DNA from 4 places in the Paenibacillus terreus genome. Region 2 is predicted to be linked to each of the others. Evidence: riboswitches for the same ligand, from Rfam matches in the RefSeq annotation. Region 2 holds a riboswitch; each other region holds the start of a gene.
What was found. A riboswitch is a leader RNA that binds a small molecule or an ion and turns the genes downstream of it on or off. The one in region 2 is predicted to bind thiamine pyrophosphate.

Region 1 (3,222 bases), on a different contig from region 2:
CGGTGCAGTTGTCTTACCAACCGGTCCGCGCACATACTCCAGCGTTTTGGTATGCTCTTCATAAACGGCTTTCACTACATCAGGGTCCGGCTCAGCCAGGGATGCTTTGCTGGTCTTGTCATAGATCGGGCGGGCAACGGATTGCGAGTCCGCGACAGTCCATTTGCCATCCTTCAATTCCAGATCCAGATCGACAACACCCAGGTTGTCCCCCCAGTAACCGGATTCAACAGCCGGCATTCCGTTAATCGTTCCGGCTCCCACATCAACACCTGACATGCCTTCAAAGGCTGCACTTGGAAACACCTTATGAGCATGGCCAAACAGGATGGAATCAATGCCGTCCACCTGGCTCAAATATTTAACCGCATTCTCCATGTTCGGAGTCTCGGGGGTGTCCTCATATCCGCTGTGCACGAGCGCAATCACGATGTCCGCCCCGTCCGCCTTCATTTGCGGAACAAATTTCTTCGCCGTCTCCACAATATCTTTGGCAATAACCTTTCCTTTCAGATTGGCCTCGTCCCATTGATTGATCTGCGGAGGCAGCAGACCGATCACCCCGACTTTAAGCGTGTGCTCCGTCCCGTCCTCGTCAACGACTTTTTTATCGATAATCCGGTATGGCGTAAAATAGTTTTTATCATTGCTTTCATCTTTGTCCCCGTCATCAACATATACATTGGCATTGATGTAAGGGAAATCGGCACCCTTAAGCGCTTTCTGAAGATAATCGAGTCCGTAATTGAATTCATGATTGCCCAGCGTGGCGGCATCATAGTCCAGCAGATTCATGGCTTTGTATACAGGGTGGGTCTCTCCGTCCTTAAGCGGGTCGATTTTCGCCACATAGTCTCCGAGCGGATTGCCCTGAATCAGGTCGCCGCTGTCAAACAGCATGCTGTTCTTGGCTTCCCCCCTCGCCTGCTTGATGAGTGTGGCTGTCTTGGCAAGCCCATATTCGTCTGTCGGCTTGTCCGTATAGTAGTCATAGTTCAGCAGGTTCACATGCAGGTCGGTCGTTTGCATAATACGCAGCTTTACCTCAGCGCTGCCTTCAGCAGCCCAGGTCGGCACGGCCGGCAGTGCAAGCACGTTGAACGCTACAATTGTCGCTGCCAGGCTCTTCAACCCTTTTTTCCGAAATTTCAAGATTAACCCCTCCTAATGTAAGATAAATGCCCATCGATGTACTTTCACAGAAGCCAGACCGCGATAAGCGGAAATTTTTCTTGCGATTATAGAATTGTTCAGCTCCGCTGAAAACTTAAAAATTCTATAATCTAAAAAATAATCAGGCGATTTATCCCTGCATAGGCAGAAGGCAAGACCCACAAGCAATGATTGTAATTTGTGTATGTAAAATCTATGCACACCTCTTGTAAATCTTATCATAAAAAAATCACCTGATTGATTCTCATTCTAATCGAAGCATGAGAAAATGAATAGAGTTTTTATCCCAAACCACGGCTCTGTGTAAGTTAATGTAACATATTGTAACCCAAAGGAAGGCGGTGCCCACCCCGGGTCCGTTAAATCGCCCACTCCCCCCTCTGGACACTCCGGGCGGGAAGGCATATAATCAACGTTAGTTCATCATTACTGAACCCGCAAAATCTTCAACAATGCGGACGCATCCAGGCAGCGGCTTGCCGTCTTGATGCTCCTTCATACAACATGCCAGGGGTGCTGGAATCGGCCGGCTGAGATTGTGTCCCCAGACACTGACCCTTACAACCTGATCTGGGTAATGCCAGCGTAGGAATCGCAATAGAGTGACATGCCTTTTTGGCATCGTCATCCTTTCCTTTGGTAGATTACAGGCGCCCCGGACAACGGGGCGCTTTTTTTGCAGGATCACGGCAGATGACAAGCATTGCAGGAAGAGCACGGGTAATAAAGAGGGGAGAAGAAAAAATGTTTTCTTTGCAAAAATGGGGCCTTGGCGCGGTATGTTCCCTGCTCCTGATTCTGACAGCCTGCGGAGGGCAATCGTCCGCTCCACAGAATACGAATGCTTCCGGACCTTCCGGCGGCGGCGGTTCGGCAACCGGAAAGCTGAAAGACGTAAAGGTGGTGCTGGACTGGACCCCCAACACCAACCATACCGGCTTGTATGTGGCCAAAGACCAGGGATACTATGAACAAGCCGGTCTGAATGTGGAGATTGTACAGCCCGGAGAAGGCGGCGCGGATCAGATGGTCGCCTCCAATGCGGTTCCGTTCGGCATCAGCTATCAGGAAAGCGTGACCCAGGCTCGCACACAGGGCGTTCCGCTCGTCTCCATTGCGGCCGTGATTCAGCATAATACGTCCGGCTTTGCCGCGCCAGTGGATCGCGGCATCAAGTCCCCGAAGGATTTTGAAGGCAAGAAATACGGCGGCTGGGGCTCCCCGGTTGAGGAGGCTGTCATGAAATCCATTATGGAGCTGGATGGTGGCGATGTCAGCAAGGTCCAAAACATCAACATGGGTAATGCGGATTACTTCACTGCAGTCAAGCGTGATATCGATTTCGCCTGGATTTTCTATGCATGGACAGGAATTGAAGCCGAGCTGCGCGGTGAGCAGCTTGATATGCTATATGTCAAGGACTACTCCAAGAGTCTGGACTATTACACACCGGTCATCGTTACAAATGAAGATACCATTAAAAATGACCCCGAGCTTGTAAAAGCGTTCATGAGTGCCACGGCCAAAGGCTATCAATATGCCATTGACCAGCCGGAAAAGGCGGCGGAAGTTCTATCGAAAGCCGTGCCCGAGCTGGATAAAGAGCTTGTACTGGCAAGCCAGAAATGGCTGAGCCCGCGCTACCAGGACGATGCTCCGCAGTGGGGCATCCAGAAGGCGGAGGTTTGGAAGAACTATGCCGATTGGATGTATGAACGCAAGCTGCTTGACAAGCCACTGGAGGCTGATAAAGCCTTCACCAATGATTTCCTGCCGGAAGACGGCAAATCCTGATTTGACCCGGAAAGGAGACGGTTTTCCATGGCTAGCACATTGTTGAGTATTCAGGTGATTCCCAAAACCCCCGGCGGAGAGGACACCATTCCTTACGTCGACAAAGCGATCGAGGTGATCCAGCGCTCAGGCGTCAAACATCAGGTCAATCCGCTGGAGACGACCATGGAGGGCGAGCTGGACGAACTGCTGAACGTCGTGAAGGAGATGCACACAGCGCTCACTGAAGCGGGAATTCCAAGTGTGATTTCCCAG
Region 2 (3,222 bases):
CGATGCCGAGGCTGTCCTCAATCGCTGCCTGAATGAAATCCTTGGCGACCCGAACAGCTTCAATCGCGGACAGCCCGCTTGCCAGACCGGCCGTAATCGCTGCGGAATAGGTGCAGCCGGTGCCGTGTGTCGCCTCTGTGCGTATCCGCAGACTTTCAAACACCGTAAATCCAGTGCCGTCATACAAAAGATCCCTGGCCAGTTCCCCGCCGGCATGCCCGCCCTTCATGATGACCATATCCGGCCCCATGTTGTGGATGCGCCGTGCCGCTTCCCTGATATCTTCGGCTTTGTACAGCTGCATACCGGTGAGCATTTCCGCCTCGGGCAGGTTCGGGGTAATGATTAGTGCGAGCGGAAACAGGTCACGGATCAGGGTCGTTACGGCGTCAGCCTTTAGCAAGGACGCCCCGCCCTTGGCGACCATAACGGGATCAATGACGAGATTGCCCCATCCGTAATGGGCGATTCGATCCGCAATCGCCTCAATGATATCCGCACTGAACAACATGCCGGTCTTTACGGCATCCGGCGTGAGATCTTTGCCGATCGAATCAAGCTGGCGGGCGACCGCTTCGGGCGTGAGCGGGAAGACTCCCTGCACACCCAGTGTATTCTGCGCAGTAGCTGCCGTGAGGGCGGACATGCCGTAAACGCCAAGCTCCTGGAAGGTTTTGAGATCCGCCTGAATGCCTGCGCCGCCGCCGCTGTCGGAACCGGCGATGGTTAGTGCTTTCGCTATCGTCATACCGCTCACCCTAAGCTTTCCGGCACCCGGGTGATGGAGGACAGCCGGCGCAGGCTTTCTTCATCCACCAGGGACAGCTGGTTCAGAAATTCGATCTGAAAGCTGCCCGGTCCCTGGCCTTCTGTGCGGGCTGCTGCAAGTTCCGCAGCAACGCCATAGAAGGATACGGCTTCAGCCGCCGCTTCCAGCTGCCGCTCGCCGGCCACAGCCAGGAATGCCGCTACGACCGAGCTGAGCAGACAGCCGGCTCCGGTCACCTTGGTGAGGAGCGCATGTCCATTGGCAATGAGAAAGGTCGTGGATCCGTCGGTGACGATGTCTTCCTTTCCGGTGGCAATGACGATACAATCCAGCTTGCGGGCGGCTTTACGGGCGAGCTGCAGCGCATCTCCCGAACCTTGACCGGCGTCCACGCCTTTAACCTCCCAATGATCGCCGGCGACATTGGCGACTTCAGCGGCATTGCCGCGCAGCGCGGTAATATTTATATCGGAGACCAGCTGATGGGTGGTTGCGGTACGGAAGGGCGTCGCTCCCGCCCCGACAGGGTCCAGGACGACAGGAATACCTTGTGCATTGGCAGCTTGCCCGGCAAGGGTCATCGCCTTGATGGAATGGGGGTTCAACGTGCCGATGTTCAGCGAGACGGCACCTGCCATCGCGGCGATATCGGCCACCTCCTCGTGCGAATCCGCCATAAACGGCGAAGCTCCCAATGCCAGCAGCCCATTGGCAGTAAAATTCGTGACCACGATATTAGTGATGTTGTGAATAAGCGGATTTTGTTCCCTTACTTTAGTCAGGAATTGCATATCTTATTCCTCCCTCAATAAATTAATGCTGTCTACGTTTTTCTGGCGGGCATCCGGTGTTGCTGCAAAGTGACGTAACCTTCCTCGGTTTGCGCGCGTGGAGGATGATTTCTCCGCGGTCGGGCTTCTTTTACACGCAAAAGACCCGTCCATTTCCGGAGAAAAGGACGGGTCCACAAAAAATAATTAATACGGGCCAATTAATGCCGCTGGACGTTTCGTCTCACTTTCCTCCGCTGGTATGATCCAGATCAGGTGCAAAGGGTCCGAAGCGTACAGCTTCGTCTCAGCCTGGAAGGCTCCCCTAGTGATTGAACAAGTCTCTATTCGATTCATGACTGCATATACTATATACATGTTGAGCGCAGATTGTAAAGGTTCAAAAATAAGCGGAACATTTTTTTCAGCAGGGGGTATAGAAACGGAAAAGCAGGAAATAAATAAGATAGGCAAGTGTCCCCTAAAACTTGATAATGACCAGACACGATGGCGATACAGGGAAAAAGCAGCGTTACGTAAGCATCTCCGCTTAAGCGAATACATAGGAGAAAATGTTATTTTTCGCTAGCTGGTAATTGTATTCTAAGTGTGCTATAATGAAATTACTGGAATACGACGGACCTGCATTCGCATATTGTAGAGGGTTATTGTCTTGGGTTAAGGGTAACCTTGTACAATATGTGAATTTTTATTTTTGCACAAAAATAAAGGTCATATAAATATTTATTTGGAGGTATTTCCACATGCAAACAGGAACAGTTAAGTGGTTTAACGCAGAGAAAGGCTTTGGTTTTATTGAGGTTGAAGGCGGTAACGATGTATTCGTACACTTCAGCGCAATCCAAGGCGACGGTTTCAAAACATTGGACGAAGGCCAACGTGTCGAGTTCAATGTTGTTGAAGGAAACCGCGGACCACAAGCTGAGAACGTTGTAAAACTGTAATTCTGCCCTGCTGCCCCGAACTCTTGTTTGGGGCTTTTCTTTTCTGGCGGAGGGACAGATATCTTTAAATCGCTTTATAACAATTCATGGGAAAAGAGGGGACTTTCATGTACAATTCGCGCAAAAAACCAATGGAAGAGACTCCAGAGGAGATCACTGTAATTTGGTCTTGCACCAGTGATACGTGTAAGGGCTGGATGAGAGATAATTTTGCATTCTCTGCTCAGCCAACCTGTTCTCTATGCGGTTCCGTGATGGAGAAAAGCGAGAAAAAGCTAGTCGTGCTTGTCAATACCGCCTTCCCGCCAGCCAAGAATAGTTAAGATTACAGCCATTATCCGTTTTAATCAGGGGCACCGACCAAAGGTCGGTGCCTTTTCATGTCTGCCGAATGGACTAAGAGGACTGAGGATACTGCAAAATATGCAGGAGCGTACGGTTGAACAGCTCCAGCTCATCGTAAAACACCGCATGACCGCTGTGAGCGAAGCGGATCAGGCGTGACCCGCGAATGCCCTGCTGCATTTGGAGGGCCAACGGATACAGGGCGATTTGGTCAAGCGCGCCATGCAAAATCCAGGTTGGCGCCTGAATTTGTGCAAGGTCAGGACGCAGGTCTTCATCCCTGAAGGTGCGGGCAGCCATGGCGGTGCCATGCAGTGAAGCCTGCAATCCGAGGTTTTGCGTCCATTCCCTGAAGTAGGGGCTGATCTGGCTC
Region 3 (3,222 bases), on a different contig from region 2:
TGCAGATTTCCATCTGCAGATCCACGTTCTCCTTGATTTTATGCATAGGCACGTGACCCGGCCCCTCGATCATCACCTGCACATCATGCTTCCAGGCAATCTGCGTCAGCTCGCCCAGCGTCGCCAGTTCAGCCATCTGAGCTTCATCGTTGGCATCGTAAATGCTGCCCGGACGCAGACCATCCCCGAGCGAAAAGGCAATATCATAGGTCTTCATGATTTCACAGATCTCTTCGAAGTGTGTATACAGAAAGTTCTCCTGGTGATGGGCCAGGCACCACGCTGCCATGATGGACCCGCCCCGCGATACGATGCCCGTCATCCGTTTGGCGGTCAGCGGAATATAACGGAGCAGCACGCCGGCATGAATCGTAAAATAATCCACTCCCTGCTCCGCCTGCTCAATCAACGTATCCCGGTACACTTCCCAGGTCAGCGCTTCGGCCTCCCCATTGACCTTCTCCAGCGCCTGATACAGCGGCACCGTTCCGATTGGCACAGGAGAGTTGCGGATGATCCACTCGCGAGTCGTATGGATGTTGCGGCCTGTTGACAGGTCCATCACCGTATCTGCTCCCCATCTTACAGCCCAGGTCATCTTCTCCACCTCCTCCTCTATGGAGGAGGTTACCGCCGAGTTGCCGATATTGGCGTTGATTTTAACATGAAAATGGCGGCCGATCAGCATTGGCTCACTCTCCGGGTGGTTGATGTTCGAGGGCAGTATGGCCCTTCCGCTGGCCAGCTCCTGGCGTACAAATTCCGGATCAACCCCCTCCCGGATCGCCGCAAATTCCATCTCCGGTGTTATCATTCCCCGGCGGGCATAATGCATCTGGGTGACATTGCCCCCCGGCTGCGCGCGCAGCGGCTGGCTGACAGCACCCGGAAACTCCTCCGCAGGGCGGGTCCCTGCCCGAAGTCCGTTATCCTCAGGCTTCACAGCCCTGCCTTCGTAACGCATGACATCCCCTCTCTCCTCAACCCACGCCCGGCGCAGCTTGGGCAGTCCCTTGCGGATATCCGCCTGATACGACGGGTCGGTCATGGGACCGCTGGTGTCGTATACACGCAGCGGGGCATTATGCTCAATCCCCTGCGGTGTATGGGTGTCATGCAGTGCTATCTCTCTTTCAGGCACGAGGATATCCGGTCTTGAACCCTGGATATAGACCTTAGTGCTGGCAGGAAAGGTCCCGATTACCGTATTTGTGCTGCCCTCCGCTGCTGTTTTCCGCTTGCTCTCTGTCATTTGCTTATTCCTCCCGAGTCGCCAAATTCCTCATCGGGATCATACCGGAGAAAAAATGATGCTGTCGGCCGGCTGCAAAATACGGACCAGCACGCTGCCTTGTCCTTGCGGGTAGCGGCGGTACGATGTACATTTTGCAGCAAATGAAAAAGCCGGTTCCCGAGGGAACCGGCTGTATACAAACAGGCTCCGTGCACAGCCCGGGTCATTCCCTGACTGCAGCACATACTGCCCATCCATTTGATTTCATTGGCCGGTTACTTCCCTACGCTGGTATGATCCAGATCAGGTGCAAAGGGTCCGGAACCTGGAACGGTTCCATCTCAGCCCGGTACTACGGGCCCCCCCAGTAACTTCGGCAGCTTCATGCCGCCGATCAAAACTATGCTGTTCACAGGCGGATGGCTCCGCCTTCCAATTCAGGTTAGCCTAAAAGGGACGGTTTGGCAACCCCTTAAGGAAGCAGCATGCCCATTTCCTTGCCTGCCTCCACGATAACAGGGGCAAATTCATGCAGGGTCTCGGGCGACAGCCTGCTCACCGGACCGGAGACGGAGAGAGCCGCTGTAATCTCCCCTCGATGATTCATAATCGGGGCGGATACGGCCGCGGCTCCGGGCTCGCGCTCTTCATAGCTTGTGGCATAACCCTTGGCCCGTATTTCCTCAAGCTGCTTCCAGTATGCTTCATCTCCGGCCAAAGTCTGCAGCTCGGGGCCCTTCTTCAGCTGCTCCAGCTCCTCCGGCGAAGCGAATGCCACCAGCACCTTGCTTGACGCGCCTACGGACAGAGGCATGCGGGCTCCGACGGTCGCCACACGGCGTATGGCCTGTGTACTCTGTACAGCCTGGATACGGATACGTTCATCTCCATCCCGTATATACAGGCTCACCGTTTCCCCCAAACGGTCGCGCAGCTTCTCCATCAATGGCAGCAGCAGCACCGCCGGGTCCTCATTGCGTGACATATGGGTCGACAGCTCCCAGATCCGAATGCCCAGCCGATATTTTTCCGTAGCTGTATTGCGGATGACAAAACCTCTTTCCTCCAGCGTCGTGAGCAGACGGTGAACCGTGCTTTTGTGCAGCCCGATTTTTGCCGCAATTTCCGTCAGCCCCAAATCGGTGGCTTCCGTAAAACACATCAAAATGTCCAGGGCCCGTTCGACAGCACGAACGGTCAGCTTCCGGTCCTCCATGGCGCCCCCCCTCTCTCCCTTGAATTTAGCGATATGTTCAACAGACCACTAATGGCTGCAGACAGTCAATTTTTCAGCCTATTCGTTTCACTTAATGAAACCGGGTTACATAAATTATATATAATATCAGGATACACTGTAAACTGTTTTAGCGGCAGCGCGGTATATATGAAAGAGGCAAATATTATCATTTGCTGTCGAATTGACTTTGGTGCTGCGGCCTTTTACGATTAAGTATGTGGTGCTGATACAGCACGCCCAAACGAACTTTATTAATGATCAAGGAGGCTCTCCGATGATTGCGACACCCCAGGGCGGCACATCCGTGCAGCCTGCTGTCAACGAGCCGCCCGCCCAGCTGTCACCCCGGTTAATCCGGTTCAAGCATATCATCATTGCGCTTGTATTGTCGGTTGTATTCTTTTTTATGTTTTGTTTTATCGCGCTGCATGCGTATATCGTCTGGTTTTTGTCCAATCCGACTGTAGCCCCCCTGTACTCCAATCCGCTGCTGGCCAAGGACATGGCATATGAGGAAGTGACCTTTCCCGCCAAGGACGGCAGCCGCATGATGCAGGGCTGGTATATCCCTGCGCCGAATTCCAATAAAACGATTGTCTTCAGCCACGGTTATGGCGCAAACCGCGAGGAAAGCTGGATTCCCATGTATGATCTGGCCCATTATGCGCACAGACAAGGGTTTAATGTCGTAATGTTCGATTACGGCTTTGCCTCCCAGACCAACAGGGAGGTTGCTACGGGAGGCCGGGCT
Region 4 (3,222 bases), on a different contig from region 2:
GTCTGCTAACGGAAATGAGTTTATTAACTGTAGAAGACGTTTCCCATAATTTTGGGGACAGGACATTATTCAAAAATGTATCGTTCCGCCTGCTGCCGGGAGAGCGTGTCGGTCTGGTGGGAGCCAACGGTGTCGGCAAATCGACGCTGATGAATATTTTGACAGGACAGCAGCTGCGTGACAACGGCAAAGTCGAATGGACGCCGAAGGTTCGTTACGGTTATCTGGACCAGCATACAAAGCTGACGCCGGGTAAGACGGTGCGCGATGTGCTCAAGGATGCGTTTCTGCCGCTGCTTGAGCTTGAGAAAGAGCTGAATGCCATTACAGATAAAATGGCCGAAGCCTCGCCGGAGGAGCTTGAAGTGCTGCTGGAGCAGATGGGAGAAATTCAGGAGCAGCTGGAGATCGGCGATTTTTATCTGATCGATGTGAAAGTGGAGGAAATGGCCAACGGCCTTGGGCTTGGCGCCATCGGACTGGACCGCGATGTAGCGACATTAAGCGGGGGACAGCGCACGAAGGTGCTGCTGGCCAAGCTGCTGCTGGAGAAGCCGAATGTGCTGCTGCTGGACGAGCCGACGAACTACCTGGACGTTGAGCATATCGAATGGCTTACGCGTTATTTGAAGGATTACCCTTATGCCTTTATGCTGATTTCCCACGATACTGAGTTTATGAATCAGGTCGTCAACGTCATTTATCATCTGGAGTTTGGCAAGCTGAACCGCTATACGGCCAACTATGAGAAGTTCCTTGAAATGGCTGACATCCAGAAGACGCAGCATATCGAGGCTTATGAAAAACAGCAGGAGTATATCAAAAAGCAGGAGGACTTCATCCAGCGCAACAAGGCGCGTGCCTCCACATCCGGCCGGGCCAAGAGCCGTGAGAAGCAGCTTGATAAGATTGATCGGATAGACAAGCCGGAAGAAGCGGCAAAGCCGACGTTCCAGTTCAAGGAAGCGCGGGCCAGCGGCAAAACGGTCTTTGAAGGCATTGACTTTGAGATTGGCTACAGCCACCCGCTGCTGCCGAAAATGTCCATAACCATTGAACGGGGCGAGAAGATCGCCATCGTCGGTTATAACGGTGTCGGCAAATCGACGCTGCTCAAAACGATTCTTGGCAAAATCCCTCCGCTGAGCGGCAAAACCTATACTGGAGATTTTCTGTATCCAGCCTATTTCGAGCAGGAGGTTCGCCCTGAGCGGATTACACCGCTTGACGATGTGTGGAATGAGTACCCGCATCTGAATCAGCATGAGGTCCGTGCCCATCTTGCCCGCTGCGGACTGAAAAATGATCACATTACCCGTCCGCTGTCCGCCCTTAGCGGGGGAGAGCAGGCCAAGGTACGTCTCTGCAAGCTGCTGATGCGTGAAAGCAACTGGGTGCTGTTTGACGAACCGACGAACCATCTGGATGTGGTGGCAAAGGATGAGCTGAAACGTGCGCTGAAGGAATATAAAGGCACCGTGCTGCTCGTATCCCACGAGCCCGATTTTTACAAGGATTGGGTAACGAGAGTATGGAATGTGGAAGAGTGGTCGGCGAAAGCCTGATGTGCAGAAAAGTGCAGCTTTGGACTTTTCTGAATGAAATATGATGCACGTCTAGGCAAGTGAACGGGATTGTGCTACCATGAAATGGGATTACAAAAGCATATAAAGTCATACAGGCGATTAATCAGACCTGTATCACACTGGGGGAGCCGCGGCCGGCGGCTGAGACGGAAGAAATGCATTCCGGACCCTTTGCACCTGATCTGGATCATACCAGCGTAGGGAAGTGGACATTAGCCGAATACAGAGTATATGCGTCCCGCTTATGAGCGGGGTGCTGTTCCTTGTAATCGGTGAACATTCAAGTTCAGCCGCTTCCTGACCGGGAAGCGGCTTTTTGGCGTTCCCGAATCACTGTCATGGAGGCAACAAGCTAATGGAACTTCACCTTATTACGGACGGCTGCCAAAGCGCTGAACAAACGGCAGACATTATGCGGCTGATTGAACCGGAAATCGATCTGCTTCATATTCGGGAGAAGCAGCTGAGCGCTGCGGAACTGTATGCATTTATGTCCACGGTGTCGGAGGGCGTCTGCTGCCCGCCGTCCAAGCTCGCGGTTAACGACCGTGTGGATGCGGCGCTGCTGTTTGGTGCCGGGGCGGTACAGCTCACTTCTCACAGCCTGCCGCTGCCGCTTGTAAAGCGGATGTTTCCGGAGCTGCGCTGCGGGGCATCCGTCCATTCGCTGCCGGAAGCGCTGGCTGCAGAGCAGGCGGGGGCCGATTATGTGCTATTCGGCCATATATACGATTCCCCTTCCAAGCCCGGGCTGCCGCCGCGGGGATTGAGCAGCCTGGAAGAGCTCTGTTGTGCCGTCTCCATACCGGTTATCGCGCTTGGCGGCATTCAGCCTCAGCATGTGCCGGATATCAAGCGGGCAGGTGCCTCCGGAATTGCCGTGATGTCAGGTATCTGGAAGGCGGAAAATCCGGCAGAGGTGGCAAAGGAATATAGAAGTTTGCTCATGACTTGAAGCAGGGTGTAACAGATCAGATGAATCCCGATAAATACAGGAAAATGGGAGGAGATCGGTATGTGCTATTCGGCAGACTGTACTGTGATCGGTGCGGGAGTGATCGGCAGCTCCATCGCCTATCAGCTGGCGAAGCGGGGCTTCAAAACGATGCTGATCGAAAAATCGGTTCCGGGTCAAGGGGCCACACGGGCGGCGGCGGGAATGCTGGCCGCGGAGTGCGAGGTTTTTGCCCATCCGCAGCTGGCCGCATTGGCACTGCGCAGCCGCGATCAGTTCGAGAAACTGGTGCGGGAGCTTGAAGAGCTGACAGGACTGGCAACAGGTTATACCACCACAGGCTTCGTGATTCCTGCCCGGACTCAGGAGGATGCGGCACGCTTGTCGGCTATGGCTGGAAGCAAGGATGGATCTGCTGCGGAATGGTGGGATGCCGCAGAGATTTCCAGAAGGATTCCCGGCTTGTCAGGGCAGGCACTCGGGGGCTTGTTCCGCGAGCGGGAAACCCAACTGCTTCCGCAGCGGCTTGCACAGGCTTTGGTGACAGGTGCGGAAAAGTATAGTGCCGAACTGCTGACGGACACAGCAGCGGAAGACATTTTGATCATGGACGGAAAGGTACGCGGTGTAAGAACGAGCAGGGGGGACATCGCATGTCCGAATGTTGTGATCGCAGGGGGA

Region 1: linked by a shared signal. The riboswitch ahead of ACE5KN_RS25660 (ABC transporter substrate-binding protein) and the one ahead of thiM (hydroxyethylthiazole kinase) in region 2 are both predicted to bind thiamine pyrophosphate.
Region 3: linked by a shared signal. The riboswitch ahead of ACE5KN_RS17650 (hypothetical protein) and the one ahead of thiM (hydroxyethylthiazole kinase) in region 2 are both predicted to bind thiamine pyrophosphate.
Region 4: linked by a shared signal. The riboswitch ahead of ACE5KN_RS12450 (thiamine phosphate synthase) and the one ahead of thiM (hydroxyethylthiazole kinase) in region 2 are both predicted to bind thiamine pyrophosphate.

Annotation. Positions count from the first base shown of each region.
Region 1 covers NZ_JBHIRX010000019.1:86,067-89,288, forward strand. Annotated here, with positions in the region: gene ACE5KN_RS25655 (bifunctional 2',3'-cyclic-nucleotide 2'-phosphodiesterase/3'-nucleotidase) at 1-1,152, opposite strand, end outside; TPP riboswitch at 1,673-1,783, shown strand; gene ACE5KN_RS25660 (ABC transporter substrate-binding protein) at 1,918-2,967, shown strand; gene ACE5KN_RS25665 (MTH1187 family thiamine-binding protein) at 2,995-3,222, shown strand, end outside.
Region 2 covers NZ_JBHIRX010000017.1:57,317-60,538, reverse strand. Annotated here, with positions in the region: gene thiD (bifunctional hydroxymethylpyrimidine kinase/phosphomethylpyrimidine kinase) at 1-748, opposite strand, end outside; gene thiM (hydroxyethylthiazole kinase) at 754-1,560, opposite strand; TPP riboswitch at 1,772-1,876, opposite strand; gene ACE5KN_RS24195 (cold-shock protein) at 2,304-2,504, shown strand; gene ACE5KN_RS24190 (cold-shock protein) at 2,612-2,827, shown strand; gene ACE5KN_RS24185 (alpha/beta fold hydrolase) at 2,901-3,222, opposite strand, start outside.
Region 3 covers NZ_JBHIRX010000009.1:207,129-210,350, reverse strand. Annotated here, with positions in the region: gene thiC (phosphomethylpyrimidine synthase ThiC) at 1-1,252, opposite strand, end outside; gene ACE5KN_RS17650 (hypothetical protein) at 1,292-1,492, opposite strand; TPP riboswitch at 1,498-1,610, opposite strand; gene ACE5KN_RS17645 (IclR family transcriptional regulator) at 1,707-2,450, opposite strand; gene ACE5KN_RS17640 (alpha/beta hydrolase) at 2,746-3,222, shown strand, end outside.
Region 4 covers NZ_JBHIRX010000005.1:280,176-283,397, forward strand. Annotated here, with positions in the region: gene ACE5KN_RS12445 (ABC-F family ATP-binding cassette domain-containing protein) at 15-1,565, shown strand; TPP riboswitch at 1,698-1,807, shown strand; gene ACE5KN_RS12450 (thiamine phosphate synthase) at 1,942-2,541, shown strand; gene thiO (glycine oxidase ThiO) at 2,602-3,222, shown strand, end outside.